DNA from 3 places in the Affinirhizobium pseudoryzae genome. Region 1 is predicted to be linked to each of the others. Evidence: predicted binding sites of a transcription regulator. Region 1 holds the regulator's gene; each other region holds the start of a gene.
What was found. Region 1 encodes LexA, which represses DNA repair genes until DNA is damaged. Its sites were predicted from a motif close to TGTTCNNNNTGTGTTCNG; they were not measured.
Positions count from the first base shown of each region.

Region 2: the regulator LexA is predicted to act here: its motif matches at 4,362-4,379, upstream of G6N78_RS25770 (ImuA family protein).
Region 3: the regulator LexA is predicted to act here: its motif matches at 5,138-5,155, upstream of G6N78_RS11665 (putative DNA modification/repair radical SAM protein).

Region 1 is NZ_CP049241.1:3,090,525-3,100,467, reverse strand. It holds gene lpxB (lipid-A-disaccharide synthase) at 1-964, shown strand, start outside; gene gltA (citrate synthase) at 1,071-2,360, opposite strand; gene G6N78_RS14980 (ComEC/Rec2 family competence protein) at 2,942-5,218, shown strand; gene lexA (transcriptional repressor LexA) at 5,199-5,915, opposite strand; gene kdsA (3-deoxy-8-phosphooctulonate synthase) at 6,354-7,202, shown strand; gene G6N78_RS14965 (methyl-accepting chemotaxis protein) at 7,259-9,094, opposite strand; gene eno (phosphopyruvate hydratase) at 9,404-9,943, shown strand, end outside.
Region 2 is NZ_CP049241.1:1,552,767-1,562,709, reverse strand. It holds gene G6N78_RS07590 (error-prone DNA polymerase) at 1-1,941, opposite strand, end outside; gene G6N78_RS07585 (Y-family DNA polymerase) at 1,938-3,365, opposite strand; gene G6N78_RS25770 (ImuA family protein) at 3,406-4,341, opposite strand; gene G6N78_RS07580 (metallopeptidase family protein) at 4,514-4,957, shown strand; gene murA (UDP-N-acetylglucosamine 1-carboxyvinyltransferase) at 4,977-6,287, opposite strand; gene G6N78_RS07570 (DUF1737 domain-containing protein) at 6,515-6,721, opposite strand; gene G6N78_RS07565 (HpcH/HpaI aldolase/citrate lyase family protein) at 6,723-7,625, opposite strand; gene G6N78_RS07560 (hypothetical protein) at 7,736-7,981, shown strand; gene leuD (3-isopropylmalate dehydratase small subunit) at 8,116-8,721, shown strand; gene leuB (3-isopropylmalate dehydrogenase) at 8,875-9,943, shown strand, end outside.
Region 3 is NZ_CP049241.1:2,395,954-2,405,896, forward strand. It holds gene G6N78_RS11635 (LysR family transcriptional regulator VtlR) at 1-852, opposite strand, end outside; gene trxB (thioredoxin-disulfide reductase) at 861-1,835, opposite strand; gene G6N78_RS11645 (Lrp/AsnC family transcriptional regulator) at 2,081-2,548, shown strand; gene G6N78_RS11650 (glycosyltransferase family 25 protein) at 2,558-3,364, opposite strand; gene G6N78_RS11655 (glycosyltransferase family 4 protein) at 3,361-4,428, opposite strand; gene greA (transcription elongation factor GreA) at 4,452-4,928, opposite strand; gene G6N78_RS11665 (putative DNA modification/repair radical SAM protein) at 5,161-6,393, shown strand; gene G6N78_RS11670 (UdgX family uracil-DNA binding protein) at 6,393-7,865, shown strand; gene G6N78_RS11675 (MFS transporter) at 7,856-9,403, opposite strand; gene G6N78_RS11680 (T6SS phospholipase effector Tle1-like catalytic domain-containing protein) at 9,617-9,943, opposite strand, start outside.

The sequences.
Region 1 (9,943 bases):
GAAGCGCCTGCCGCATTTGCTGCGCCGGCTCCGCCAGGCCGGCGATGCGATCATCGCCGCGCGGCCCGATCTGCTTCTGATCATCGATAGCCCCGATTTCACCCATCGTGTTGCCAAGCGCGTGCGCCTTGCGATGCCGGATCTTCCGGTGGTCGATTATGTCTGCCCGAGCGTGTGGGCCTGGAAGGAATACCGGGCGAAGAACATGCTTGCCTATGTCGATCTGGTGCTGGCGCTGCTTCCGTTCGAACCGGCGGCCATGCGCCGGCTGGACGGGCCAAGAACGGAATTCGTCGGGCATCGTCTGACGGCGGATGTCAACGTGCTTGCGGTCCGCGCGCGGCGCCAGGCCCGCCCGACGACAGCGGAGAACAGGACGATCCTGTTGCTGCCCGGGTCGCGATCGACTGAGATCAAGGCGCTGATGCCAGCGCTCAAGCAGACTGCCGAACTGATGCTGGAGCGCAATCCCGGCACCCGTTTCCTGCTCCCCACCGTTCCCCGCCAGAGGGCGCTGGTGGAGGCGTTGCTCTCCGACTGGTCCGTAAAACCGCAACTGACCGCAACGACGACAGACAAATGGGATGCCTTTGCAACCGCCGACATGGCGATTGCCGCCTCCGGTACCGTCACGCTTGAACTTGCGCTCTGCGGCGTTCCGACGGTCTCCATCTACAAGGCGGACCTTTTGATCCGCCTGATGGCCAACAGGATCAAGGTCTGGTCGGCGGCGCTGCCCAATCTGATTGCGGACCGACCGGTGATCCCCGAACATATCAACGAATTGGTGCGGCCCGGTTATCTGGTGCGATGGGCGGAATGCCTGTCGTCCGACACCCCGCAGCGAGAGGCCATGCTGGCGGGTTTCGCCGAGGTGTGGGATAGGCTTTCCACATCCGTTCCGCCGGGCGAAGAGGCAGCAAGGCTGGTGCTTGAACTCCTGGCGGAAAAAGGACGCATCTGAGGCGCGTCTTTCCAGGCGCCGGCATCGATGCCGTGTCTCCGATTTCATCTGAGAACAAAAAAAGGCCCGCGCGAAGCGGGCCTTTTCAGAAATTGGTGTCCTGCGATCAACGCTTGGAGATCGGCAGGTAATCGCGCTTCGGTTCGCCGGTGTAAAGCTGGCGCGGACGACCGATACGCTGCTGCGGATCTTCGATCATTTCGGCCCACTGGGCAATCCAGCCGACGGTGCGGGCGAGCGCGAAGAGCACGGTGAACATGGTCGTCGGGAAGCCCATCGCCTTCAGCGTGATGCCGGAATAGAAGTCGATGTTCGGATAGAGCTTCTTCTCGACGAAGTAGTCGTCCGTCAGCGCGATCTTTTCCAGTTCCATGGCAACCTGCAGCAGCGGGTCGTCCTTGTGGCCGAGTTCGCCCAGCACCTCATGCGTCGTCTTCTGCATGATCTTGGCGCGCGGATCGTAGTTCTTGTAGACGCGGTGACCAAAGCCCATCAGGCGGAACGGATCGTTCTTGTCCTTGGCGCGGGCGATGTATTCCGGAATACGGTCCGGCGTGCCGATTTCCATCAGCATGTTGAGAGCCGCCTCGTTGGCGCCGCCGTGAGCCGGGCCCCAGAGGCAGGCAATGCCAGCCGCGATGCAGGCGAACGGGTTGGCGCCCGAAGAACCGGCGAGACGCACGGTCGAGGTTGAGGCGTTCTGCTCGTGATCGGCATGCAGGATGAAGATGCGATCCATCGCGCGCGCCAGAACCGGGTTGACCTGGTATTCTTCGCACGGCACGGCAAAGCACATGCGCAGGAAGTTTGCCGAGTAGTCCAGGTCGTTCTTCGGGTAAACGAAGGGCTGGCCGATGTGGTACTTGTAGGCCATCGCGGCGATCGTCGGCATCTTGGCGATCATCCGCAGCGAGGCGACCATGCGCTGGTGCGGATCGGTGATGTCGGTCGAGTCGTGGTAGAAGGCCGACAACGCGCCGACCGTGCCGACCATGACGGCCATCGGATGCGCATCGCGACGGAAGCCGGTGAAGAAGCGACTCATCTGCTCGTGCACCATGGTGTGGTGCGTCACGCGGTAGTCGAAATCCTTCTTCTGCGCAGCCGTCGGCAGTTCGCCGTAGAGCAGCAGATAGCAGGTTTCGAGGAAGTCACCGTGTTCGGCGAGCTGCTCGATCGGATAACCGCGATGGAGGAGAACGCCCTCATCGCCATCGATGAAGGTGATCTTTGATTCACACGACGCCGTCGACGTGAAGCCCGGGTCATAGGTGAAGGCGCCGGTCTGTTTGTAGAGCGAGCCGATGTCGATCACGTCGGGACCGATCGTCCCTTTCCGAACCGGAAGATCGACTTTGCTGTCTCCCAATCCAAGATGTGCGCTTGTTTCCGTCATGCTGATCCTCCGATGGTCGGAATGGCGCAAAATGCGCCGAGAAATGAAGCGTATGAACTTGCTATATGATCTGATGCGAGCTGCCAAGCACTCCTGATGGCTAATTGTGCAGCGCGAAATCTGGTCCGAAAACGTCTCCAGGCTGAGGCGCATGCCGAATTCGGCGGCAATGGCCTGCTTTAAATCGATCCAATGCCTTATTCGGCCGGCGAAGCGGCGAAACGGAATTGACCCTGCGACATAAACAGGCGCAGGTTGTCGATCAGTTAAAGGTGATGCGGCAATTTCAACGGGGGTTCGAATTGTCGCCAGAGGCATATCGAGCGACAGAATCATTTGAACGCACCCGGGCCACGGAACGGGAGCAGGAGAGGGCGCTTGCGCCTGTTTTTGCCGATCCGCTTCTCCCCTCCGGACCTCCGAGGCGGCGCGCCCTGCCGGCCCGCTTAACTGCCGGGCTAGCGGTCCTTGGCGTCCGGGGCGAGCCTCTTTCGACGGCGTTTTCCCGGGCCATCCAGGATGAGGTCGCGCATGGCCGGCTGTTCCTTTTGGTGCCGGTTCTGCTGGGGGCGGGGATTGTCGTGTGGTTGAGCCTGCCGCAGGATCCGCCCCCGGCTCTTTTCGGTCTGCTGGTGCCCCTCCTTGCTGTCCGGATTGTTCTCGGCGCCTCAGGCCAGCGGCTTGCAGCATCGGCGGTCATGGCCGTCGTGCTGTTCATTACCGGCATGGCGCTCGCTGCGCTGGAGACACGTTTCTCGCAAACGGTCCTGCTCGACAGCGCCGTCACGACCCAGATCAAGGGTCTCATCGAGCGGCGCGAGGCCGCCGGCGACAATCGGTGGCGCTACATCATCAGGGTGGAGGCAACGGAGAAACCGAGGCTGGCCCGCCCGGTGGAGCGGGTCGCGATCTCGGTGCGCAGTGCGGTCGCGCCATTTGCGCCAGGGGCACGGTTTGCAGGACGGGTGCGCCTGTCGCCTCCCTCTGGCCCGGCCCTGCCGGGGCTGACGGATTTTGGCTTCTCGTCCTTCTTCGACGGCATCGGCGCCATCGGTTATCTCTACGGCAAAGCCGAGGTTTCTGCCGCCAAGCCGGATCTTGGCACCATCGATCACCTCAAGATGGCGGTGTTTGCCCTGCGCGGCATGATCGGCGATCGCATTCGCGCGACGGTACCCGGAGATGCCGGTGCCTTTGCAGCGGCCATTGTCACCGACGAGAGGCGGGCGATCAGCCGGGAGACGCTGGAGGCACTGCGCCTGTCCGGACTTGCGCATATCGTTGCGATCTCCGGCCTCAACATGGCGCTCGCGGCAGGCATCTGTTTCGTCGGGCTGCGCACCGGGCTCGCGCTTTTCCCGCGCATCGCCCATGCGCTGCCGATCAAGAAGATCGCCGCCGCCGGTGCCCTTCTGCTGGTGAGTTTCTACTACCTCATTTCCGGCTTTGGTGTTTCTGCCGAACGTGCCTATGTGATGATGGCGATCATGCTGCTTGCCGTGCTCGCCGACCGACCGTCGATCAGCCTGCACAATCTGGCACTCGCCGCGCTCTTCATCCTCATCAAGTCACCCTCCGCGGTGATGGGGCCGAGTTTCCAGATGTCGTTTGCCGCAACCGCAGCGCTGGTGGCCGGTTATACCGCGTGGACATCACGCGAGCGCGAAAATGGGGCAGGGGGGGCCGCCATGCGCGCCCAGCCGTTGATTTGGAGTGGGGCCAAGTGGGTATGGCTGCTGTTGGCCGGTACCTTTTTCACCTCACTGATCGGCGGGGCGTCAACCGCGATCTTCACCATCGCGCATTTCCATCAACTCACCACCTATGGCCTGGTGGCCAATCTGGCCGCCATGCCGCTGATTTCGTTCGTCATCATGCCGGCGGCACTGGCCGGAATGATTGCCATGCCCTTCGGTCTCGACGCGCCGTTTTTCGCGGTGATGGGGCTTGCACTGGAGTGGGTGATCAGAATTGCCCACACCGTTGCCGCCTGGAACGGAGAGGTTTCCTTCGGTGTGAAGCACGCTCTTTTCCTGCCGCTCGCATCGGCCGGCTTCATCCTGATCGTTCTGTCCAGAACGGCATTGCGCCTGCTCGGCGTGGTGCTGATTGCCATGGCTCTTCTGGTGGACTGGCTGAGCCAGACGCAAAGAATACCTGATCTGCTGATTTCGGAGGACGGCACGCTTCTGGCCTTGCTGCAGAATGACAAGGCCTATGTAAACCGGCCACGCCCGTCCGATTTCCTGTATCGGCAGTGGCAAAGTGCGCATGGGATCGGAGAGACCATCCCGCCGCAGACATCCACCGCCGCACGCCCGGAACCGGAAGAGGCCCCCGAGCCAGCGGGATCCACTGCCGTTAAAGCCACCGTGACCGATGGACCACCCCCGCGACGGCCACCCTTGACGGACGCCGAGTTGCGAACCGCCCGCCAGGCCTTTGCCCGGCAATTTTCAGCGCACACCAGCCGCGGATTTCACTGTGTCCCGTCGCTCGCCTGCACCGCCGTCACAGAACACCACATCAGGATCATGGTCCTGCAGGATTCCCGCTACATCGGTCCTGCCTGCGACGAGGCCGATCTGGTGGTTGCCACATCGACGCGGCTCACCGCCTGCCGGTCCGGCGCGCTTCTCATCACCGGGGAACACCTGCGCCGAACCGGTGCATTGCAACTGTCATTTCCCGAAGCGCCAGGCGCAAGCCGCGACCAGACCGCCTGGGTCCTCACGGCGTCTTTTACCGACGAGTCGCGCCCGTGGCATCAGCACCGGGCCTATTCCTGGCGGACGGGCCGGAACGACAACCAGATCCCGCCGCACCTTGCGCGGCTCATCAGTGGTAACGGCGGATAAGCCCGACGAGCTTGCCCTGCACCTTGACCCGGTCGGAGGAGAAGATGCGCGTCTCATAGGCCGGATTGGCAGCCTCGAGCGCAATCGACGCTCCCTTGCGGCGGAACCGCTTTAGCGTGGCTTCTTCGTCATCGACCAGCGCCACGACGATGTCACCGGCAACCGCCGTGCTGCCATTGCGGATGATCACGGTGTCGCCGTCCAGGATGCCGGCCTCGATCATCGAATCGCCCTTCACCTCCAGCGCATAATGTTCGCCAGGACCCAGCATTTCGAGCGGAACGCTGATTTCGTGCGTGGTGTTCTGGATGGCGGAAATCGGCACGCCGGCAGCAATCCGTCCCATCACCGGGACGGCAGCGGAAGAAGCGCTGTCCTCGGCCACGGCCGTAAGGTTGGGTTTTGCCGGCGGAGCTTTGCCGAGACTGCCTTCGATGACACTCGGGGAGAAGCCGCGCCGGGGTTGCGGCGCCGGTGTATAGGCTTCCGGCAGCTTGATCACTTCGAGTGCGCGCGCCCGGTTCGGCAGCCGTCGGATGAAGCCGCGTTCCTCCAGCGCCGTAATCAGCCGGTGGATGCCGGACTTCGACGCCAGATCCAGCGCATCCTTCATTTCATCAAAAGAGGGGGGCACCCCGGACTCCTTCATGCGTTCGTGAATGAACAGAAGAAGTTCCTGCTGTTTGCGTGTGAGCATGGCGACGATCCTGATGGAAACAAATCCAGAACAGACACTATATGTTCCATATGTGTTCTGCAAGTGCTTAAAATCTGTTGAAGCATGCATCAACGGCGGGAATAGCTCGATTTTTCTTCCCGTAAAGAGAACGTGTTGCCACAAAGCAGTCTTGCGGAAGCGATGGCCAGTCGTTGCCGGGATGACGAAGCTACGCGATTCGCACAGCAGAGGGCGTGCATCCCGGGGCGGCTTTTCGGAAGCGTCTTTTTGCGCGGCGTCGGTGCTCGCCGGTCTGTGCCGCGGTCCCCTCCGATCTGTTGGGTGACAGCGGATCGCTGCGCTGCTAATCAGCGTCCCACAAGCACCGGGGCTGGCGGCCCGTGCGGCAAGGGCCGGCCCCGTGGCAAGGGCGGTGCGCGTTGCAGGTGTGGTTGAGGGTCTTAAGGAGTGAAGCAGATGTCAGTGAAAGCCAATTCGGAAGTCTCGGTCGGCGAGGGGTCCTCTCGTGTCGTGTTTTCCAACAGCGCGCCCTTCTCGCTGATCTGCGGTCCCTGCCAGATGGAGAGCCGCGAGCACGCCTTCATGATGGCGGGTGCGATCAAGGAGATCTGCGACAGGCTTGGCATCGGGCTCGTCTACAAATCGTCTTTCGACAAGGCGAACCGCACGTCCTTATCGGGCAAGCGCGGCATCGGTCTCGACAAGGCGATGGAGATCTTCGTTGATCTGAAGAAGGAATTCGGCTTTCCGGTGCTCACCGATATCCACACGGAAGAACAGTGCGCCCTGGTGTCCGAGACGGTGGATATCCTGCAGATCCCGGCCTTCCTGTGCCGGCAGACGGATCTTCTGGTGGCGGCCGCCAAGACCGGTCGCGTCATCAACGTGAAAAAGGGCCAGTTCCTGGCGCCCTGGGACATGAAGAACGTGCTGGCCAAATTTACCGACAGCGGCAATCCGAACGTGCTCCTGTGCGAGCGCGGAGCCTCCTTCGGTTACAACACGCTGGTCTCCGACATGCGGTCTTTGCCGATCATGGCGGGCCTCGGCGCACCGGTGATCTTTGACGCGACCCATTCGGTGCAGCAGCCGGGTGGTCAGGGTGGATCGACCGGTGGCGAGCGCCGTTTTGTCGAGACGCTCGCGCGTGCGGCGGTTGCCGTCGGTGTGGCCGGTCTTTTCATCGAAGCCCATGATGATCCGGACAACGCACCGTCCGATGGACCGAACATGGTGCGTCTCAGCGATCTCGAACGTTTGCTGGAAAAGCTGATGGCGCTGGACGCCGTTTCCAAGGCGGCCTGAGATGCGGTTGAAGCTCCGGGGGCGGATCGGCTGTCCCTGGAGCTTTGCGATCGGGGTCAGGAGGCCAGACGATAAGGCGCGCCGGCGTGCTGCGCCTTTGCGGTCTGTGTCTGACCGATCTCGAAACGCGCCATCTGGCGGGCGAGGTCCTGCGCATGTTCGGCGAGGTCCTGGCAGGAGGCGTTCGCCTCTTCGGCCATGGCGGCGTTCCGCTGCGTCACCTGGTCCATGTCGTTGACGGCCTGGCTGATTTCGGCAAGTGCGCTGGATTGCTCGCTGGCCAGGCCAACGATCGTTTCGATCAGCTGTGAGACCGCCAGCATCTGGTTTTCGATTACCCCCAGTGTTTCGCCCGTCCGGTTGACGAGTGTCACGCCCGTTTCCACCTGGGTGGTCGAGGTGGCGATCAGCTGACGGATTTCCTTGGCGGCACTGGAGGAGCGTCCGGCCAGTTCGCGCACCTCCTGAGCAACGACCGCAAAACCCTTGCCGGCTTCACCGGCTCTTGCGGCCTCGACACCGGCATTCAGCGCCAGAAGATTCGTCTGGAAGGCGATCTCGTCGATCACGCTGATGATCTGGCGGATCTGTGCCGAGGATTCCTCGATTTTCGACATGGCGGAAACGGCTTCCTGCACGATGCTGGTTGACTGTTCAGCACCCTGTTTCGTTTCCTCCATCCGAACATTGGCGGTGCGGGCGTGGTCGACCGTGGTCTTGATGGTCGCCGTCACCTCGGCAAGTGCGGATGCGGCTTCTTCCAGTGACGCGGCCTGCGTTTCGGTTCTTTGCGACAACTCGTTCGTGCCGCCGGCAATGCTGGAGACACCGGCGCGCACGGCGCCCATGGTGTCGGAAATGTAGGAGAGGGTCTGTTCCAGCGCCTGCAGGCTGCTGTTGAATTGCGCGCGCAGTTGCTCGTAATCGGGGGAGAAGGGCTGCTGGATCCGCGTGGTCAAGTCGCCGCGTGACAGCCGCGCGAGGCCGGTACTGAGTGTCTCGATGACACGCGCCCGTTCGGCATCGTCGGCGCTGCGGCGTGCCATGTCCGCCCGTTCTGCCAGAAGCACACGCTCCCGTTCGTCCTCCTGGCGTTTGCGGGCCGCAATGCGCTCCAGTGCGTTTTCGCGGAAGACGGTGACAGCACCGGACATCTCGCCGATTTCGTCGCCCCGGTCGTGGTATGGCACAGGTTGGGTATAGTCGCCCTTGGCCAGAATGCTCATATAGTCGCGCATGCCAGTCAGCGGGCGGATGGCGCGCCGGTGCATGGCAAACAGACCGAGGACGAGCACGCTTGCAGCGCCGATGGCGGCAAGCAGCGACACGGTGGTCAGCCAGGTCGTTTCGCTTGCAGCCTGTTTTTCTGCCGCGGCAAGAAAAGTATTGGCGCTGCCGACAAGCTTGACGACTTCCTCCTGGTGCTTCTGGAAAGCGCTTTGCAGGGCGGTCACGGCATCGCGCATCTGGCCGGCATCGCCGGATCGTACCGCAGCCGAATAGGGGCCGGCGATGATCTGCCAGAAGGTCTCCGATGTGGGCTCGACGGACCGTGCAAGCTGGTTCTTCAGATCGTCGGCGAGATCCGTTCCGGGCCAGTAGGTCTTGCGTTCGTCGTAACTTTTCTTCAGTTCGGCAATTTTCTGAAGATTTTCCTGGGCCGATTGCGGATGATAGGCGCCTTCCGTCGCCAACAGATACGCTTCGACAAGAAAAAGCGGCGGCGGAAGAATGTCCGCCACCAGGTCTTTTCCGTAGATGATCTGCTGGTAGACCGGGCCGTTGACCCTCAGGCGTTCGAACGCGCTGTTCTGGATCCCGACTGACGTTGCCAGGCCTGCTCCCACGAGACAGCCAAATAAAATGAGACTGCGCGCGATCGTGATTTTCATGAACTGGTTCCCACCCACCTGAGCCGACGGCAAGAGAATCGGCCCTTGTTTCCCTTGTCGTCGCAAAACTCGGACGATTCTGTTGAAAAATAATGAATGGTCTTGCGAATGGCTAAGTTAACCATCGGGAGTTGTTGTGTTTTTCGGACGTTATTACTTTTTGGATATAAGCTGCGCACGTTTTGCCCTTTTCGAGACATCAAGGGTTGTCGTCACACAGTTGGGTTGTCATGCTCCTGCCATTGTATTTTTTGTAACCTTGGATAAGACAGGCGGTAATTTCCACCGCATTGACCAGCAGGAAAAGCCATGACAGCCATTACCGATATCATCGCACGCGAAGTCCTTGACAGCCGCGGCAACCCCACCGTCGAAGTCGATGTCCACCTGGAAGATGGCAGCATGGGCCGTGCAGCGGTTCCGTCCGGCGCCTCCACGGGTGCGCACGAAGCCGTCGAACTGCGTGACGGCGGCAAGCGGTACCACGGCAAGGGCGTCGAAAAGGCGGTCGAAGCTGTCAACGGCGAAATCTTCGATGCAATCGGCGGCCATGATGCCGAAAATCAGATCCTGATCGACACGCTGATGGGCCAGCTGGATGGCACGCCGAACAAGTCGCGGCTTGGTGCGAACGCCATCCTCGGTGTCTCGCTCGCCGTGGCCAAGGCTGCCGCCGAATCGTCCGGCCTGCCGCTTTTCCGTTACGTCGGTGGACCGAACGCCCGCCTGCTGCCGGTCCCGATGATGAACATCATCAATGGCGGCGCGCATGCGGACAATCCGATCGACTTCCAGGAATTCATGATCATGCCGGTCGGCGCGGAAAGCCTGCGTGACGCCGTGCGCATG
Region 2 (9,943 bases), 1.5 Mb from region 1:
GGGGTGGCCAAGCCGATTCTCTTCCCGCCGCTTCAGGTAGGGATGTACCATATCCCCCTGTATCGGTCCTGGCCGGACGATCGCCACCTCGATGACCAGATCGTAGAATACGCGGGGGCGCAGGCGCGGTAGCATGCTCATCTGCGCCCGGCTTTCGATCTGAAACACGCCGATCGTGTCGGCCCGGCAGATCATGTCATAGACCGCCTCCTTCTGGTCGGCGATGATGGAGGCAAGTGTCCCCTGCTGCCCGTAATGAGTGGCCAGCAGCCGGAAGGCCTTGGCAAGACAGGTGAGCATGCCGAGTGCCAGGATATCCACCTTCAGGATGCCGAGGACATCGAGATCATCCTTGTTCCATTCGATCATGGAGCGACCCGGCATGGCCGTCGGCATGATCGGCACCACCTCGTCCAGCCGGTCACGGGTGATCACGAAGCCGCCGACATGCTGGGTGAGGTGGCGGGGAAAATCCATCAGCTGCTTGGCATAATCGAGAACGCGCCGGGTGGTGGGATCCTGCGTGTCGAGCCCGGCATTCTGGGCTTCCCGTTCGGAAAGTCCGTCCGTCGACCATCCCCAGACGGTGCTCGACAAAGCCGACTGGACATCTTCCGACAGGCCGAAGGCCTTGGCGACCTCCCGGCCGGAGGAGCGTGTCCGGTAGCTGGTGACGGCGGCGGCCAGGCCCGCATGCTCCCGTCCGTAGGCGCGATAGATGAACTGGATCACCTCCTCGCGCCGTTCATGCTCGAAATCCACGTCGATATCCGGTGGTTCGTCGCGTTCCGTCGATAAAAACCGGGCAAACAACAGCGAGGATGTCATCGGATCGACATCGGTGATGCGCAGACAGTAGCAGACGGTGGAATTGGCGGCCGAGCCGCGGCCCTGGCACAGAATATTTTGCGAGCGGGCAAATTCCATGATGTTGCGCACGGTCAGGAAATACGGCGCGTACTGCTTCTCGCGGATGAGATCGAGCTCCGTGCGGATCTGCTCCCGAACCCTGTCAGGAATGCCGTCCGGATAGCGCCAGCCAGCGCCCTCATAGGCCAGCCGCTCCAGTGTTTCAGGCGGTGTCTCGCCCAAAATCCTTTCCTCCGGATAGTTGTGGCGAAGTTCGCGCAGGGAAAATTCGAGCCGCTCGAAGAACGGCACCGTATTGGCAATGGCCTCCGGATACCGGCGGAAGATGCCTGCCATACGGGAAGCGGGCTTCAGGAAACGTTCGGCATTGGCGGCAAACCGGAAACCGGCCTCCTCCACGGTCACATGTGTGCGAATGGCAGTCACCAGATCGGAAAGCGGTCGCCGGTCCGGGTGGTGATACAGCGGTTCATTGGTGGCAATCAGCGGCAGGCGGGCCTTGTTTGCCCAGAGGGCGAAACTCGCAAAGGCGACGGAATCGCGTCCGTCATAGTCGGCGGAAAGGCCAAGATAGATCCGATTGCCGAACCGGGCCTTGAAACGGGGAAGGAGAGCGGCAAAGGCACCTCCCGCTGCGGCGTCGTCCAGAAGGTGGCGGCGAGGCAGCACGGCCAGCATCATGTCGTCGCCCCATTCGAGGAGATCGTCGATGAACAGCGTACACTGGCCCTTGTCGCCGCGCAGGTTTCCGGCACTCAGCAGGCGGCAGAGCTTTCCCCAGCCGATCCGGTTGCAGGGAAAGGCGAGGATATCCGGGGTCTGGTCCGCAAAGATCAGTCGGGCACCGGGCTGAAACTTCAGTCCCACATCCTCCGGCATGTCCCGCAGTTGCGCATGGGCGCGCACCACGCCGGCCACGGTATTGCGATCGGCAATGCCGATGCCGGCCAGTTCGCCCTGTCGTGCTAAGGCTGCTGCGGCCTGCACCATTTCTTCCGGATGCGAGGCCCCTTCCAGAAAGGAAAAATTGGTGCGCGCGCCGATCTCGAAAAAGCGGGGTGGCGTGGTCATGCGAAAATCCCGTGCATGAACCAGCGGGGAGAGGCGGGCTGATCGAACAGTCCCTGGCGGTAGACCCAGAAACGCTGTCCCTCCACCGATTCCAGACGGAAATAATCGCGGGTGGGGGCGGTCTCGCCATCCACCCACCATTCGGCGGCTATCCGTTCGGGCCCCTCCGCGCGCAATACCGTATGGGTCAGACGGCGCCAGCGAAACCGCATCGGCGGTCCATCCGGGATTTCCACGGCAAAGGTCTCCAGCGGCTCCGGATGCTCGAAAAGCCTGAGTGGTCGTTCCCGCAGGGCCCATTGATGGGCGAGGGGGGCAGCATCCGGCAGGGGCTTGCGGGATGTTACATGGTCCAGAGCCGGAAGCGGAACGACGGCGCGCTCCGGAACATGACTTTCGCGCAATTGGTGGACCCGCAGACACTCCGGGCCGAGCCTGGCTGAAACCTGGTTGACGAAGTCCGCCAGCGATCCCTGCTCACGATCGTTCCCGGCAAAATCGCTCTGCAGACTGTCAAAGGCTTCGTGATGCAGGACGTTCAGACGCAGGATTTCGAAACCGAAACCGGCATCGAGCTCGTCCCCCACGGCTTTCAGGCGCTCTGCGAAAAGCCGGGCAATGCGGTTCGGATCCCGCAAGGGCCGCGCTGTCCCGGCGCTCAGGTGGAAGACCTTGCCATCCACCCGGAACAGGACCAGTTCGAACACACGCCCGCCGGCACCGCGGGCCTCCAGGCCCGGCTGCAGGGCGTGGGCCACCTGCGCGGTGAGTGCCAGGATGTCGTCTTCCGCAACGACGGGTTCCATCAGTCGCCGCTCCGCCGACAGTTGCGCGACGGGCCGGCGGGGGCATATCGCCTCCTCGTCCTCGCCGCGCGCCTGGTCGAGGCGCAAAAGAAGCCGGGTTCCGAAACGGCGCGCCAGCGGTGCCCGCGGCGCCTCCATCAGATCGCCGATCCGCTTGAGGCCCACCTTGTGCAGCGCCTGGACCGTGCTGTCGTCCAGCCGCAACGCCGCCACCGGCAGCGGCGAAAGAACCGCTTCCCTTTCGTCGTCTCCGACGATGCGGTCGCCGTCAAAACGGGCAATGGCCGACGACAGCCCGGGAGACGCGGAAATCGCCCCCCGCACCGCCATGCCCATCTGGTTGAGCCGGGTGAGGATGTCCTTGAGCATGGCCTCCTCGCCGCCGAAGAGATGCGCGCAACCGGTGATGTCGAGGAACAGCCCGTCAGCCCCTTCCAGTCCCACCAGCGGGGTGTAGCGGTCGCACCAGTCGCCGAGCGCTTCCAGGAACCGCCTGTCGGCGGAGGTGTCCTCTTCGATGACGATGAGGTTCGGGCAGATGGCACGTGCCTCCGCCAGTCCCTGGCCGCACTTCAACCCGGCCGCTTCCGCTTCCTTCTCCAGAGCGACAAGGCGCAGGCCGTTGTCGCGCCGGCCGGCATAGATGACCGGCGGATCGTCAGGACGCCCGTTCAAACGCCACGACAGACCCCATCGACGCCGGAGCACCCGGTCGATCGAAAGGCGCGGAAAGTAGAGTGCCAGAATGCGCTGCGGGCTGGCTTGCCGGAACAGCCCTTCCTCGTGAGACAAGGCCGTGTGGGAGAGCGAAAAATTGGCGGTCATGGGGGTTCCACTCCAGATCGAGGCAGAGGGGAGCCGGGATGCGGCTCTTCTCCAGGGTGAGACGGAAGACGGGATGTCCGATGCTGCCGCCAAGCATCGAACCATCGGGAAGGCGCCGCTCGAGGGCAGGCGCCGGTTCGGCGAGAAAGCGGAAGAGGGCACTGGAGGCCTCCTCCTCGCCCGCATGCCGGATGAGCAGAAGCGGCCGCCCCGCCGCCTTTGCCCGCAAGCTGAGCCGCCGGCTTTCGGTCAGGCCGAAAGGTGCCGGATTGCCGTGAACTTCCAAAAGGGTAGCCGCAAAAATGCCGCTGGAAAGGGCAGCCTCCGCCAGCCACAGGGCATCCTCCAGCCGCTGCGGGAGCGCGTGGTAGAAACGCGCACTATCCAGCCCGAAGGCCTTGAGGCCGGGCGCATAGGGCAGGCCCGCCTCCCCCCTCGCCATGCGGTCCGAAATCCACAGCACCGGGCCGGTCTCAGGGCCTGCATGCTGCAGACGGGCCGTCAGCGACAGGGCAAAACCACTGGCCGCGCCCGCGTGCCGGAAACCAAGGCTGCGGATTTCCGTGATGGCATCGAGCGGCAGACCGCCCTCCAGAGCCTCATCCAGGGCCGTCACGGCCATCGGCAGTCGTGACGGACTCTCCCCCTTGCCATCGGCGACATGCTCCGCCTCGGCGGCTGCCAGCGCCGGCAGAGCCTTGCCTTCCATTCGGGCAATTGTTTCGCGCAGGGCAAAAACCGTCTCCTGCGCCAGGACAGACCGTGTCATGGCGTCAGCTCCATTCAGAATGTTCACTTTATGTTCTTATGGATTCCAGAGGCCGCCGGAAGAGTCAACGGGGGGCTTGGCGAGATTCGTTTACGCTTCCCGCTTGCTGCTTGAATCCGCTCTCGAAAAAAATTCCCGAAAACCTTATATGGCTTGTAAAAAAGGAGCACACATGGCCCGTGTCGACCAGACCGATGATTGGCGGGATCGCCATGCCCCGACCATCAGCGCCTTCGAATCGCTGGCAATCGAGGCCTATGGCAACCTGCCGGAGGAATTCCGCGCGCTGACTCATGACCTCACCATCGAAATCGAGGATTTTCCCGATGACGAGGTGTTCGAGGACATGGCGCTGGAAACGCCCTTCGATCTGCTCGGCCTGTTCGAAGGGCGGGGCCTTTCGGAACGGTTCACGGTGGAAACCGGCGAGTTGCCGAACCGAATCCGCCTCTATCGCCGGCCGATCCTCGATTACTGGGCGGAAAACGAGGAGACGCTGGGTGATATCATCACCCATGTGCTGATCCACGAGATCGGCCACCATTTCGGCCTGTCGGATGACGACATGGAGCGCATCGAGGAAAGCGCCGAAGAGGCTGCCGACCGGACGGGCTGAGGATCGCCTCAGGCCCGCCTCAGGCTCTGGGCGGGATGCGACGGATTTTGGCGCCCAGCGCATTCAGGCGCTCGTTGATCCGCTCGTAACCGCGCTCGATCTGCTGGGCATTGTTGATGATCGAGGTGCCGTCCGCGCCCATGGCGGCAATCAGCATGGCCATGCCGGCGCGGATATCCGGGCTTTCCAGCCGTGCAGCCTTCAGCGGTGCCGGGCCGGAAATCACCGCCCGGTGCGGATCGCACAGGACGATCCGGGCGCCCATGGCGATCAGCTTATCGACGAAGAACATCCGCGATTCGAACATCTTTTCGAACATCAGCACCATGCCCTCGCATTGGGTGGCGGTGACGATGGCAATCGACATGGTATCGGCGGGAAAGGCCGGCCAGGGCTGGTCCTCGATCTTCGGCACATGGCCGCCGAAATCGGGTTCGATCTTCTTCGATTGTCCCGACGGCACAATCAGGTCGTCGCCTTCGATCCGGCAGTGAATGCCGAGCCGCTCGAAGCCCATCAGGGTGGAGCGGAGGTGTTCGACGCCGGCATTGGTGATGCGCAGATCGGAATCGGTGACCGCCGCAAGTCCGATCAGCGAGCCGACCTCGATATGGTCCGGACCGATGCGGTGGGTGGCGCTGCCGAGCGGCCGCCCGCCCTCGATCGTCATGCAGTTGGTGCCGATCCCGTCGATCCGGGCACCCATGGCATTGAGGAAATGCGCCAGATCCTGCACATGCGGCTCGGAGGCGCAGTTGCGCAAAATGGTGGTGCCGCTTGCCGCCACGGCGGCGCAGAGCGCATTCTCGGTCGCCGTCACCGAGGGTTCGTCGAGAAACACGTCGGCCCCAGTCAAGGCCTTGGCCTTGAAGACATAATCGCCGTCCAGGGTAATCTCGGCGCCCAGTTGCCGCAGGGCGAGAAAATGGCTGTCGAGACGGCGTCGTCCGATCACGTCTCCGCCGGGGGGCGGCAGAGTGATTTCGCCGCAGCGGGCAAGAACCGGTCCTGCGAGCAGGATGGAGGCGCGGATGCGCGAGCAGAGATCCGGATCGAGGGTCGCCGGCTGGATGTGGCGCGCATGGATACGCAGCGCATTGTGGCCCGTCCATTCGGTCTCGGCGCCAAGCGAAGCCAGAAGCCTGACCAGCGCCTCGACATCGCGAATGCGGGGAACGTTATGCAGCTCCACCGGCTGATCGGTCAGCAATGCTGCGGCGATGATGGGAAGCGCCGCATTCTTGTTGCCGGAGGGCTCGATCGAGCCGGACAGTCGGTGGCCTCCTTCAACGATATATTCGATGCGCTCTGCGGCTCTGGGTTCGGCCATGCTGTTCTGCCTCTTGGGAAAGCCGCGCGCCAAGGCGGTGGCGAAGGGAGGAGGTGACGGGGACTTGAAAAAACGATCTGAGCCTGCTTCGTCGCGGAGAAGGCCCATTTTATGGCATGAAGGCCATCGTTCTGTGGAAATCGCACATGCCCGCCAAGCGATCGGAGAGCGACAGCCTCATCCATGCCCGAATCCCGCACCATGGATGAGGCGATGAGGGAGAGCGCTTACTGCTCGCCCAGCTTCATGCTGGGATCATAATCCTTGCCGTGCACGGTCTTCACCACGGCCTGACCGCAATAGAGCTTGTTTTCCGCGGCGTTGAAGGTGTGGGTGGGGGATCCATGCAGTTCCCAGCCTTTGTTCAGCGCATCGGTCACCCGGTGGCAGAAGCTGGAATCGTCGGGTCCGGTGAGGAAACGATAGACTTTCATGTCAGGATCTTTCTGTCTTTTTGTCGTTGAGGGATCTTGCCAAAGCGAGAAGCCGTTCGGCCTCTTCCAGGTGCAGTCGCTCGATCATGCGGCCATCGAGGTTGATGACATTCAGGTCGGCCGCCTCCGGGCGGGCAAAGGCAGAGACGATGTTTTCTGCCTCGGCGATCTCGTCCGGTGACGGGCCGAAGGCAAGATTGGCGGGCTCGATCTGGGCCGGGTGGATCAGCATCTTGCCATCAAAGCCCATCTCGCGACCCTGCCGGCATTCCTGAGCGAATTCGTCGGCATTGCGGAAATCGTTGAACACGCTGTCGATGACGCTCACGTCATACGCCCGCGCGGCCAGCACCACCTGCATCAGCCAGGGCGTGAGAAAGCCGCGGCCCGGGCGCGGCAAGACGCGCGTTTCCTTGCGAAGGTCGTTGAGGCCGATCACAAATGCGTCAAGTCGGGTGACGGAAAAGCGGCTTGCGGCAATCGCCGCCACATCGAGAACACCCCGCGCCGTCTCCATCATGGCCCAGATTTTCGTGGTGTTGGCTCCGTGCTGATCCAGCACTTTCTGCACCGCCCTAAGGTCGTCCGGTCGCTCCACCTTCGGGATGAGCATGGCATCGGGGGCAAGCGCCATCGCCAGATCCAGGTCTTCGCGCCAGAAGGGGCTATCCAAACCATTGATGCGAATGATGGATTCCTGCTTCTGCTGCGGCGCGCCGGCCAGCAGCTGCCGCAGGTTTTCCCGCGCTTCCGCCTTCTTTTCCGGTGCCACCGAATCTTCCAGGTCGAAGATCACGCCGTCGCAGGCAAGCGTCCGGCATTTTTCCAGCGCCCGCTGATTGATGGCGGGCACGCTCAAAAGCGACCGGCGCGGCGGCCGGGGGGAGGGCGGGTGATCAAGCATCACGATCTTCTGGCAAGCTTTGTGATGAGGCGCAATAGCGCAGGAAGCCAAAGGCCCTTGCAAGACTCAAGAGAAAGGACCACATTTCCCACAGAGAAAGGTTCAACATCATGCAGAACATTCGTGCGCTCTTCCTCGGTCTCATTGGCATCGCCGCCATCGGTACCCTCGTTGTGCTGACGGCGTCGCTGACGATTGCCTTTGCCGGCATGCTTGCGGTCTTTACCGCCGTGAAGGCTCTGTCGCCCCGCCTCAAACCGGTGCCGGTGCGCGCCAGGTCCAAGGGCGCTCAGCAGGACCGCAAACAGGACATGCGCGTCTGGAACGATGGCCGCGGCACGATCATCGATCTCTGATCCGGCGGAATGACTGCCCAAGCGGTGCGCTCGCAAGCTTGCCTGCGTACCGTTTGATAGGAATGTGGTCTTCAAATCCCCTGTAAATTGGTCTATTGCAGCTTCCGCAGTCATAAGTCTCGCGGAGGCAGATCATGGAAAAATTCGTCAAGCTCACGGGCGTTGCAGCGCCGCTTCCGGTCGTCAACATCGACACGGACATGATCATTCCGAAGGATTACCTGAAGACGATCAAGCGCACCGGTCTCGGCCAAGGCCTGTTCGCCGAAGCGCGCTATCACGAGGATGGCACGCTCAATGCTGATTTCGTGCTGAACAAGCCGCAGTACCAGAATGCCAAGATCCTGGTTGCCGGTGATAATTTCGGCTGCGGCTCCTCGCGCGAACATGCGCCGTGGGCGCTTCTCGATTTCGGCATCCGCTGCGTCATCTCCACCTCGTTCGCCGATATCTTCTACAACAACTGTTTCAAGAACGGCATCCTGCCGATCGTCGTCTCCCAAGATGACCTCGACAAGCTGATGGACGATGCCTCGCGCGGTTCGAATGCCGTGCTTACCATCGACCTGGAAGCCCAGGAAATCTCCGGTCCGGACGGCGGTAAGATCACCTTCGACATTGATCCGGCTCGCAAGCACATCATGCTGGAAGGTCTCGACGACATTGCCACCACGCTGAAGAGCGATGGTGCGATTGCTTCGTTCGAAACGAAGATCCAGTCGGAGCGTCCCTGGCTCTGATGAGCCGGTGGCCCAACCCCTCTGCCGCGCAGAGGGGTAAGGGCGTTCAGACACACTCTGATCTCTCGTTCTGCGGCAGGCTCGGACGAGGTAAGGGGGAGGCGCGCTTTTCGCGCGTCATGGTGAGCCTGCCCATTTCAAGGACACCCGATCATGTCGCATTCTCTCTTTCTGCTTCCCGGTGATGGCATCGGCCCCGAGGCCATGGCCGAGGTCGTGAAGATCATCGCCTATATGAACGAGGCCATGGGCGCCGGTTTCACGACCGATGAAGGCCTCGTCGGTGGATGCGCCTATGATGCGCATGGCGTTGCCATCTCCGAAGGCGACATGGAAAAGGCCATGGCGGCCGATGCGGTTCTCTTCGGTGCCGTCGGTGGCCCGAAGTGGGATGAGGTGCCGTATGACGTGCGCCCGGAAGCCGGTCTGCTTCGCCTGCGCAAGGATCTGCAACTGTTCGCCAACCTGCGCCCGGCCATCTGCTATCCCGCACTCGCCAATGCCTCCTCGCTGAAGCCGGAGCTGGTCGAAGGCCTCGACATCCTCATTGTGCGCGAGCTGACCGGCGGCGTCTATTTCGGCGAGCCGAAGACGATCACGGATCTCGGCAATGGCCAGAAGCGCGCCATTGATACGCAGGTCTATGACACCTACGAGATCGAGCGCATCTCTTCGGTCGCCTTCGAATTGGCGCGCACCCGCAAGAACACCGTCTGCTCGATGGAAAAGCGCAACGTCATGAAGTCCGGCGTGCTCTGGAACCAGGTCGTGACGGAAACCCACAAGGCCAAATTCTCCGACGTGAAGCTGGAGCACATGCTGGCCGATGCCGGCGGCATGCAGCTGGTGCGCGCGCCAAAACAGTTCGATGTCATCGTCACCGACAACCTGTTCGGCGACATGCTCTCCGACGTCGCTGCCATGCTGACGGGTTCGCTCGGCATGCTGCCGTCCGCTTCGCTCGGCGCGCCGGATGCCAAGACCGGCAAACGCAAGGCTCTCTACGAGCCGGTGCACGGTTCGGCCCCGGACATTGCCGGCCAGGGCATTGCCAACCCGATCGCCATGATCGCGTCCTTCGCCATGTGCCTGCGCTACTCGTTCAACATGGTCACCGAAGCCGATCGCCTGGAAAAGGCGATTGCCAACGTGCTCGACAAGGGCATCCGCACCGGCGACATCATGGGCGAAGGTTGCACGAAGGTCGGTACCACCGAGATGG
Region 3 (9,943 bases), 690 kb from region 1:
CACTTTCAGCTTCGCCGCATTTTTCATCTCGTCCGGATAGCAGAAATAGGTGTCGAAGGACGGAATGTCGGCATTGATGGCGAGCTGAATCAGTCCCGGATCGCGGCCAACGATGTAATCCGGCAGAACGGCGATGCCGATTCCGAGCAGGCAGGCGCGCTTGATCGACGTCTGGCTGTTGATCTGCAGGTGCGGCAGGCGCGGATTGTCGGAGTTGCGGCCGGCATATTCCAGCCAGTTGACGTCCAGCAGATAGTTTGGCGCCGGTTCACCGAAGGTGATGATGCGGTGGTGGTCGAGATCCTCGATCGTCTGCGGTTCGCCAAACCGGTTGATATAGGAGGGCGCCGCATAAACGTGCATGTGCACGGTAAACAGCTTGCGCTGGATGAGATCGGATTGCTGAGGCTGGCGCAGGCGGATGGCGCAATCGGCGTGGCGCATATTCACATCCAGTTCCTCGTTGTCGAGGATGAGCTGGATCGACATTTCCGGGTACAGCTGCAGGAATTCCTGCACCTTGTCGGTCAGCCAGCCCTGGCCGAGGCCGACGGTGGTGGTGACGCGCAGTTTGCCGCTTGGCTTTTCCGTCGTCTCCGTCAGCTGCACCTTCACGGTTTCCAGCTTCAGAAGCACGTCGTGAGCGGTGCGATAGAGGAGTTCGCCCTGTTCGGTCAGGATCAGGCCGCGCGCATGGCGGTGGAAGAGCTTGACGCCCACATCCTGTTCCAGCGCGCTGACCTGGCGGCTGATGGCCGACTGGGACAGATGCAGCTTGTCGGCCGCATGCGTGAAGGAGCCGGCCTCTGCGGCGGCGTGAAAAATACGCAGTTTGTCCCAGTCGAGTGGCACTACCATTGTTACTCCGCAGCCTCGGCAACAGGCTGGATGCCCGCGAGGAATCGTTCAGCCTCAAGGGCAGCCATGCAGCCCAGACCGGCCGCGGTGATGGCCTGGCGGAAGGTGTCGTCGGTGACGTCGCCGGCGGCGAAGACACCCGGCACGTCGGTCGCCGTCGAATCGGGCGCCGTCCACATGTAGCCGTTTTCCTTCAGCTTCACCTGGCCCTTGAAGAGCTCGGTGGCCGGCACGTGGCCGATCGCGACAAACACGCCGTCGATCGGCCGTTCGGTGATCGTGCCGTTCAGCGTATTGCGCAGCCTGACGCCGGTGACAGACGGCGGCATCGGGGGCTTGGCGGGCGTACCGGTGATTTCGGCGACTTCCGTATTCCACAGCACCTCGACATTCGGGCGCTGGAACAGGCGCTCCCGCAGGATCTTTTCCGAGCGGAAGCTATCGCGGCGATGCACGACCGTGACGGATTTCGCGATGTTCGACAGATAGAGCGCTTCCTCGACGGCGGAATTGCCACCGCCGACCACAATCACGTCCTTGTTGCGATAGAAGAAGCCGTCGCAGGTGGCGCAGGCGGAGACGCCGAAACCCTGGAAATGCTGTTCGCTCTCGATGCCGAGCCACTTGGCCTTGGCGCCGGTCGCGATGATCAGCGTGTCGGCGGTCCAGACCTGGCCGGAATCCGTGCGGATGACGAAGGGACGCTGAGACAGCTGCACTTCGGTGACGAGATCGTTGACGATCTCCGTGCCGACATGCTGGGCCTGCTTCAGCATCTGTTCCATCAGCCAGGGGCCCTGGATCGGATCGGCAAAGCCCGGGTAGTTTTCCACATCGGTGGTGATCATCAGCTGGCCGCCCTGCTCCATGCCGGCGATCAGCACCGGCTTCAGCATGGCACGGGCGGCATAGATGGCGGCGGTATAACCGGCAGGGCCGGAGCCGATGATGAGAACATGGGCATGGCGGGCAGACATGAAACGGATCCTTTCGCGGGGCGCTGCGGGCGGATACAACCGAACGTGACAAGGCCTTCAGGCAGCGCCTTTTCCTCATTTATGATCGTTCCCCACTGCAATTCAAGGTCGCCGGGCAGCTTGCGGCCCAGCTTGCCAAGTTACGCACAATAATGGTGCGTCGTCGCGACATAATCTTGCGCGTTTTCCTTGCGTTCGGGATGGCTTTGGCTATTAGCATGGCAAAACGCGATATGAGGTTTCCCGTGCTCCGAGCCGAACTCGACGCCATCGACATCAAGATTCTCCGAGAACTGCAGCGCGACGGCCGCATGACGAATGTGGAGCTCGCCGAACGCGTCGGCATTTCCGCGCCGCCTTGTCTGAGGCGCGTGCGCAAGCTGGAAGAGGCCGGGGTCATCGAGGGCTATGCGGCGATCCTCAACGGGCCGAAGCTCGGCTTCGATCTCGTCGCCTTCTGCCTGGTCGGTCTCAAGCACCAATCGGAAGCGAACCTGAAGGCCTTTGCCGGGCTGGCGCAGAGCTGGCCGATCGTGCGGGAAGCCTGGATGGTGTCGGGCGACAGCGATTTCCTGCTCCGCTGCACGGCGGAGAATCTCACGAGCTTCCAGGATTTCGTCATCGAGGTGCTGGCGGCCAACGAGCATGTCGATACGGTCAAGACCATGCTGACCATCCGCCAGGTGAAGAAGCTGGGTTTGGTGGAGGTGTGAGGTTCTGCCTCAGCCCGGCGCCAGCGTAATGCGGAGATTTCTCCGGTCGCTGATCGGATTGAGCGGAGAGCCTTGCCAGGCAAACGCGGCCTGCTGGCTAAGACGGGCGATTTCCCGCTCCAGTTTCTGACCGAGCGACCGCTTCTGCCGATGGAGCGCCCAGGCGCGTTCGATTTCGCCGTCCAGCCCAAGCCGCCGGTCCTTCGCTAGGAACTGGTCCTGGATGCAGAGGGCCGGCAAGGTCTGATAGGTGGTCAGTTCGGCAAACAGCGGCGAGGCGGGATCGAACAGGATGTGGTCGAGCGCGCGGTCGCAGGTGCGGACCTTCGCCAGCAGATGCTGCGCGGCCTTCGGCGTCGCGATATAGCCGGCGGTGCCGAGATGGGCGCTCTTCAGCCGCGCCAGTTCGATGCCGTTTCCGAGGGACTGCCTCTCGCGGCCGATCTGTACGCTCTTTCCCGTTGTCTCGATCTTCACGAGGTCGGCATTTGCCGGCAGCCAGGCAGGGTCCTGCAGCAGCCTTGTCGCGGCTTTGGCCAGATGGATGTCATCCTCGACCACCACGCCCGGCTCTCCCGATGCAGCGATCCGGGCCCAGGCCTCGCGGTGGCTGAGCAGGCAGCCGATTTCTCCGGCCGAGAGTCTGCGCGACCCCTCCGGATGACACGCGGACCAGGGCGCAAGCTCCGCCTCGGACAGCGCCCTTCCATTGACGCCCGCCACCCGCTCGACGGCAAGGCCTGCGGCATCGAGCAGGGCCTGCATGCGCGCCATGCGGTCGGTTTTGTGGTCGAGGTTGATGACGTAGGTGATCACGGCTGCGGCCGATCCGCCAAGAGATCCGCATAGACAGCGCCGATTGCCGCGGCCTCGCGCTCAATCGAGAAGTTTTGCCGCATATGGACAAGCGCCGCCGCGCCCTGACGCTCACACAGCGCGGGGTCAGCGAGATAGGGGCGGATGCCGGCGGCAAAGCTGTCGAGGGAGCCGCGCTCCACCATGCACCCCGTTTTGCCATCGAGGATGAGTTCGGCAAAGGCGCCGACATCGGCAGCCACCACCGGCACGCCGGTGGCCATGGCTTCGAGCGGCGTCAGCCCAAAGCCTTCCCAGCGCTGCGGCGCGACGAAGAGATCGAGCGCCCGGTACCACGCGTTGATATTGGTGTGTTCGCCAACGAAGAGGATGCGGTCGCCAAGGCCGGCGGCCTTCACCTTCGCCTTCAGCTCGTCCTCGAAGCCGACATGTTTTGCCGTTGCGCGGCCGGCCACCACGGCTTTCCAGCCGGGATGTTCGGGTAGCAGCCGGATCATGGAATCGACGAAGAGATCGGTGCCCTTCTGGTGGCGCACGCGGCCGAAGCAGCCGACATAATGGAATGCCGGATCGAGGCCGACCGTGGCTTTCGCGGCTGCCTTGTCCGCTGCAGGCGAAAATCGCTCAAGATCGATGCCGTGCAGGATGACGGTGCTCTCGCGCTCCAGATAGGAGGCGGTCTTCTGGCAGACGGCGATCACCCGGTCCATCTTGGAGATCAGCCATTTCGTCCAGCCGGTATGCCGGCGCTGCGAGGCCGACGTGAAGACGAGCTTCAACGGCATGCGCAAAACGTCGCGCAGAATGATGCCCGGCAGCATTTCGATGTTGCGGCGGGCATGCCAGACGCGCGCGCGCCTGCCCGCCGGCGGGCGCCAGAGCGCGGGCAGGGCGGCATAGCCCATCGAGGGCAGATGGCTGGGCAGGCCGGGGCCGAAGGTGACGACCTTCTGGCCGAGGCGGTTCTGGATCGGCACGAGCTGGATGACGGTCGAGGTGACGCCCGAAAGCCGCCGCTTGAAATGCGGCGCAATCACCTCGACCTTTGTCAAATCATGGGACACGGGCGCTGGGCTGGTTGGGTTTCTCAGCCCCAGGAGACCTTCAGAACCTCATAGGCCTTGGAGCCGCCCGGCGCATTCACTTCAATGCTGTCGCCGACTTCCTTGCCGATCAGCGCGCGCGCAATCGGCGAGGAGATCGAGATGCGGCCTTCCTTCACATCGGCTTCCTGGTCGCCGACGATCTGGTAGACCTTCTCCTCATCGGTATCCTCGTCCACCAGCTTCACGGTGGCGCCGAACTTGATCTTCGAGCCGGACATCTTCGTGAGGTCGATCACCTCCGCGCGGGCCGTCAGGTCCTCAAGTTCCGTGATGCGGCCCTCGTTGTGGCTCTGCGCTTCCTTGGCGGCATGGTATTCAGCGTTTTCCGACAGGTCGCCATGGGCGCGCGCCTCGGCAATCGCCTCGATGATCCGGGGACGCTCTTCCTGCTGACGCCAGCGCAGCTCCTCCTGCAGCTTGGTAAATCCGGACGGCGTCATCGGTACCTTATCAACCATGATATCTTCTTCCTCAGTCTCATGGCCGCAACGCACGGCCACAAAAAGAAACAGGTCCCGGAGCGATACTCCGGAACCATGCGAAATCCTCAAGTCCTCGAATCATAGCAGAAACGCGGCGCGAATTTCCAGAAAATTCGAAATAGGGCAGCGGCGCTGACCTGCAAGGTGGCCCGATGATGAGGCATTCGCGGCTTGACGTTTGGCGTAAGAACATATAGTGAACATACTAATGAAGAAGTCGCTGAAAGAACGCCTCGCCATTCTCTCGGATGCCGCAAAATACGATGCCTCCTGCGCATCGAGCGGCACGACGAAACGCCAGTCGGCCGGCTCCGGCGGGCTTGGCTCAACGGAAGGGTCGGGCATCTGCCACGCCTATGCGCCGGACGGGCGGTGCATTTCGCTGCTCAAAATCCTGCTGACGAATTTCTGCATCTATGACTGCGCCTACTGCATCAACCGGTCGTCCAGCAATGTGGAGCGGGCACGGTTCACGCCGGAAGAGGTGGTCTGGCTGACGCTCGAATTCTACCGGCGCAACTACATCGAGGGCCTGTTTCTATCCTCCGGCATAATTCGCTCCTCCGATCACACGATGGAGGAGATGGTGCGTATTGCCCGCGAACTCCGCACCACGCATCACTTTCGCGGCTATATCCACCTCAAAACCATTCCGGAGGCCTCGCCCGCGCTGATCGAGGAGGCGGGGCTCTATGCCGATCGCCTGTCGATCAACATCGAACTGCCGACCGATAGCGGCATCGGCCAGTTCGCGCCGGAAAAGAAGCCCGAGAATATTCGTCGCGCGATGGGCGATTTGAGGCTGAAGATCGAAGATGCGTCGGAACCGACGCTGCAGACGAAGAAGCGCAAGCATTTCGTGCCCGCCGGCCAGAGCACGCAGATGATCGTCGGGGCGGATGGCGCAAGTGACGCCACCATTCTCGGCACCAGCGCGAGGCTTTACGGCAGCTACGGCCTGAAACGCGTCTATTATTCCGCCTTCAGCCCGATCCCGGATGCCTCGTCGAAACTTCCCCTCATCAAGCCGCCGCTGATGCGCGAACACCGGCTCTACCAGGCGGACTGGCTCTATCGCTTTTATGGTTTCGATATCGGCGAAATCACGTCGGTGTCGGAAGACGGCAATCTGGATCTCGACCTTGATCCGAAACTTTCGTGGGCGCTCGGCCATCGCGATCGGTTCCCGGTCGATGTCAACCGCGCACCGAAGGAGATGCTGCTGCGTGTGCCGGGCTTCGGCACAAAGACGGTCAAGTCCATTCTCTCGTCCCGCCGCTTCCGCCGCATCCGATTGGAGGATCTCGGGCGGTTGGGCGTGTCGCTGCGCAAGGTGCAGCCCTTCATCGTGGCGGACGGCTGGACGCCGCACCGCGTGCTCGAACGTTCGGATCTGAAGGCGATGTTTGCGCCGAAGCCGGAACAACTGACGTTGTTCTGATGCAAACGGTGTTTCTCAACGGTCGCGGTGACTTTGACGAATGGCGAGATTCCGCGCGGGTGCTCTTGCTGAGTGAGGTGGAGCCTGAGCGTATCGACTGGCGCATCGCCGGCGAGGGTGCGGATCTCTCCGGCTTTGCCGAGACGCCGCTGCCGGTGCCGCCGGCGGGCAAACAGGCGGTTGCCGTGCCGCCGGCCTTCCTCGAACTGGCCGAAAACATCGTCTGCCATAGCGATCCCGCACGCTTCGCGCTCCTCTACCGCCTGCTCTGGCGCATTCGTCATGACCGCGCGCTGCTGCAGGTCGTGTCCGACCCGGATGTGATTGCCGCGCGCAAACTGGAAAAATCCGTGCGGCGCGACAGCCACAAGATGAAGGCCTTCGTGCGGTTCAAGGAGGTGGCGTCCGATGATCCGACCGGGCGGCGGCGTTCGTTCATTTCCTGGTTCGAGCCGGACCATTTCATCGTCGCGCGCATGGCGCCGTTCTTTCGCCGCCGCTTCTTCGACATGGACTGGGTGATCGCGACGCCGAAGGGGTCAGCGGCCTGGGACGGCGAAAACCTGACCGTCTCCGACCTGCCGGCGGACAAGCCGAATGCGAGCGATGCGACCGATGATCTGTGGCGCGTCTACTATGCCAACATCTTCAACCCGGCGCGGCTGAAGGTGAAGGCGATGACGGCGGAGATGCCGAAGAAATACTGGAAGAACCTGCCGGAGGCGGCGCTGATACCAGACCTTATTGCCAATGCAGAAGCCAAGGTGATCGAGATGGCGGCGCGGGCCGCCTCCCAGCCGCCCGCCTTTCACGCGCGGCTTCAGGAGCGGATGGCGGAGGAACTGGCCGACGTTGCCCCGCCGCCCGAAGGGCTGGAGGCGCTCCGCCATGCGGCGAGCCGCTGCACGCTCTGTCCGCTGCATTGCCAGGCGACGCAGACCGTGTTCGGCGAGGGTCGTCTGGGGGCGAGCGCCATGATCGTCGGCGAGCAGCCGGGCGACCAGGAGGATCTGGCGGGGCGCCCTTTCGTGGGGCCAGCCGGAAAGCTGTTCGACGGCGTGCTCTCCGAGGTCGGGCTCGACCGGTCGAGCCTCTACGTCACCAATGCAGTCAAGCATTTCAAATACGAACCACGCGGCAAGCGGCGCATCCACCAGAAGCCAAACCAGGCTGAGATCGAACAATGCCGGTGGTGGTTGAAGCAGGAGGTGGATCTCGTCCAGCCGAAGCTGATCGTTGCCATGGGCGCAACCGCCTATTTCAGCCTGACCGGTGAGAAGAAGCGGCTCACCGATGTGCGGGGCCATATTCTGCCGATGGATCAAGGTCGCAAGCTGTTCGTCACCGTGCACCCGTCCTTCCTGCTGCGCATTCCGGAGGAGACTCGCAAGGCGAGCGAGTTGTCACGCTTCCGCGAGGAGATGGCCGTGGTGCGCCAGCTGGTGGAAACGGGCTTTCCCAATTATCCGTGACCGGCGAGCGCCGTCTCGTCGATCTTGGCCCGGGCAAAGATGTGGCGCGCGAGAAGGGCGAGCAGGATCAGGGTGACGGAGGCGACAAGGCAGCAGGCGGCAAAACCAAGGCCGAAGGCGGCGCGCGCATCGAGAAGCCACTCCGGTTGGACGGAAGGCGACACACGTTTTGCCGTATCCACCGCACCGGCGAGCGTTGCCGTGACCGTTTCGGCAGTCGTGGCATCGAGCCCGGACAGGTCGGCATTTTGCATCATCAATCGGTAGACTACCGTGCCGAGGCTGCCGAGGACGGCCACACCGAGTGCGCCGCCGAATTCCGCACTGGTTTCCGAGATGGCGGAGGCCGAACCGGCGCGCTCCGGCGGTGCCGTGCCGACGATGAGCCCGGTTGTCGTCAAAATGACCGGCACGAAGCCGAGGCCGACCAGCATGCTGGCAAACAGGATCGCGTAGAGGTTCTGGTGATAGGCGGCGAACGCCATCACGGTCGTGCCGAGCGCATTGACGACGAGGCCCGCCAGCACTGTCCTGACCGGGCCGAGCCGTTTGGTGACCCGCCAGGCCTGCAGCGACATCAGCGTGAAGACGAGCGCCGAGGGGATCGACCAGAGAGCGGCTTTCAGCGGCGAAAGATCCAGCACGAGCTGCAGATAGAGGTTCTGGAACAGGAAGACACCGAACACGAAGAACACGCCCGCCAGATTGACCAGCAGCGAGGCGGTGAAGGCGGGGATGCGAAACAGCGCCAGATCGATCAGCGGGTGCTCCAGCCGTTTCTGGCGGCGGATGAACAGGGCCCCGATCGCGAGGCCGGCAACAATGGCGACGAGCTGGTCAGGAGCATAACCATAGGCTGCCATGTGTTTCAGCCCGTAGATGATCGGCAGCACCGTTGCGAGGGACAGCAGCACACTCTTCAGATCAAGGCGGCCGCCGTCCGCGTTGCGATATTCGGGCAGCAGGAAGGGCGCAACGCAGAGCAGCGCAAGCATGATCGGGATGTTGATCAGGAAGACCGCGCCCCAGTGGAAATATTGCAGCAAAAGCCCCCCGAGCAACGGCCCGACGAGACCGCCCAGCGCAAAGGCGGTGCCCCAGATGCCGATGGCCCGGTTGCGCTCGGATTCGTCCTGGAACAGGTTGACGACGAGCGACAGGGTGGAGGGGGCGATGGTGGCTCCGGCGATGCCGAGAAAGGCGCGCGCCACGATCAGCTGGCCGGAGGTCTGGGCAGCCGCGGCAAAGGCGGAGGCGAGCGCGAAGGCGAAGGCACCGATCAGCAGCACGCGGCGACGACCTACCCGGTCGCCCAGCGTCCCCATCGTCACCAGGAAACCGGCCACCATGAAGCCATAGATGTCGTTGATCCACAGCAACTCGGAGGGCGAGGGATCGAGATCGCGCACGATCGCCGGAATGGCGAGGAAGAGAACCGACAGGTCCATCGAATAGACGAGGCAGGCGATGGAGAGGACGAAAAGCCCGATCCATTCGCGACGCGTCGCGCGCTGCGGCGCAAAATGCTGATCCGCCATGGCGGGCCACCTCCCATTCCAGATTGTCCCAAGCGTCCTTGTGCCCTGAGCGGCCGTGCCTGTGCCACGGTGCAGGATCAGCGCTGTCTCCGGCGGCGAGACTTGGTTCCCTCTTGCGTTTTGGCAAGAGGATGAGGCGTGGGGCGGCTCCCTTCCTGTCAGCAAATGCTGATGTGGTGCGCGACGGCAACAGACGGATTGGCGCGGAGAGACTCAATCCACGAAGAGGACGCCCGGCGGCAGGTTCGGCGGATCGTAGGGGCCGGCCGCCTTGCGAAGCTGGACCGAGTGATGCACCAGAGCCGTCGGCGGAATGAAACGATAATCCTGGCGGGGAAGATAAAGGCCGCCCGCCGGTTTGCCCGCATTGCGGAAGGAGGTGGCCGGGATTTTGCGCGGCAGCCATTCGACGGCGGGCCAGAACTTGGTCATGGAGTTATGCAAGGCCGCGGTGGCCTCGGGTGCCACGTATGTCGCACTGTTGATGCCTTCCACCAGTTCATCCACCATACGGCGGCGGTAGATCAACCCGGCGGGCTT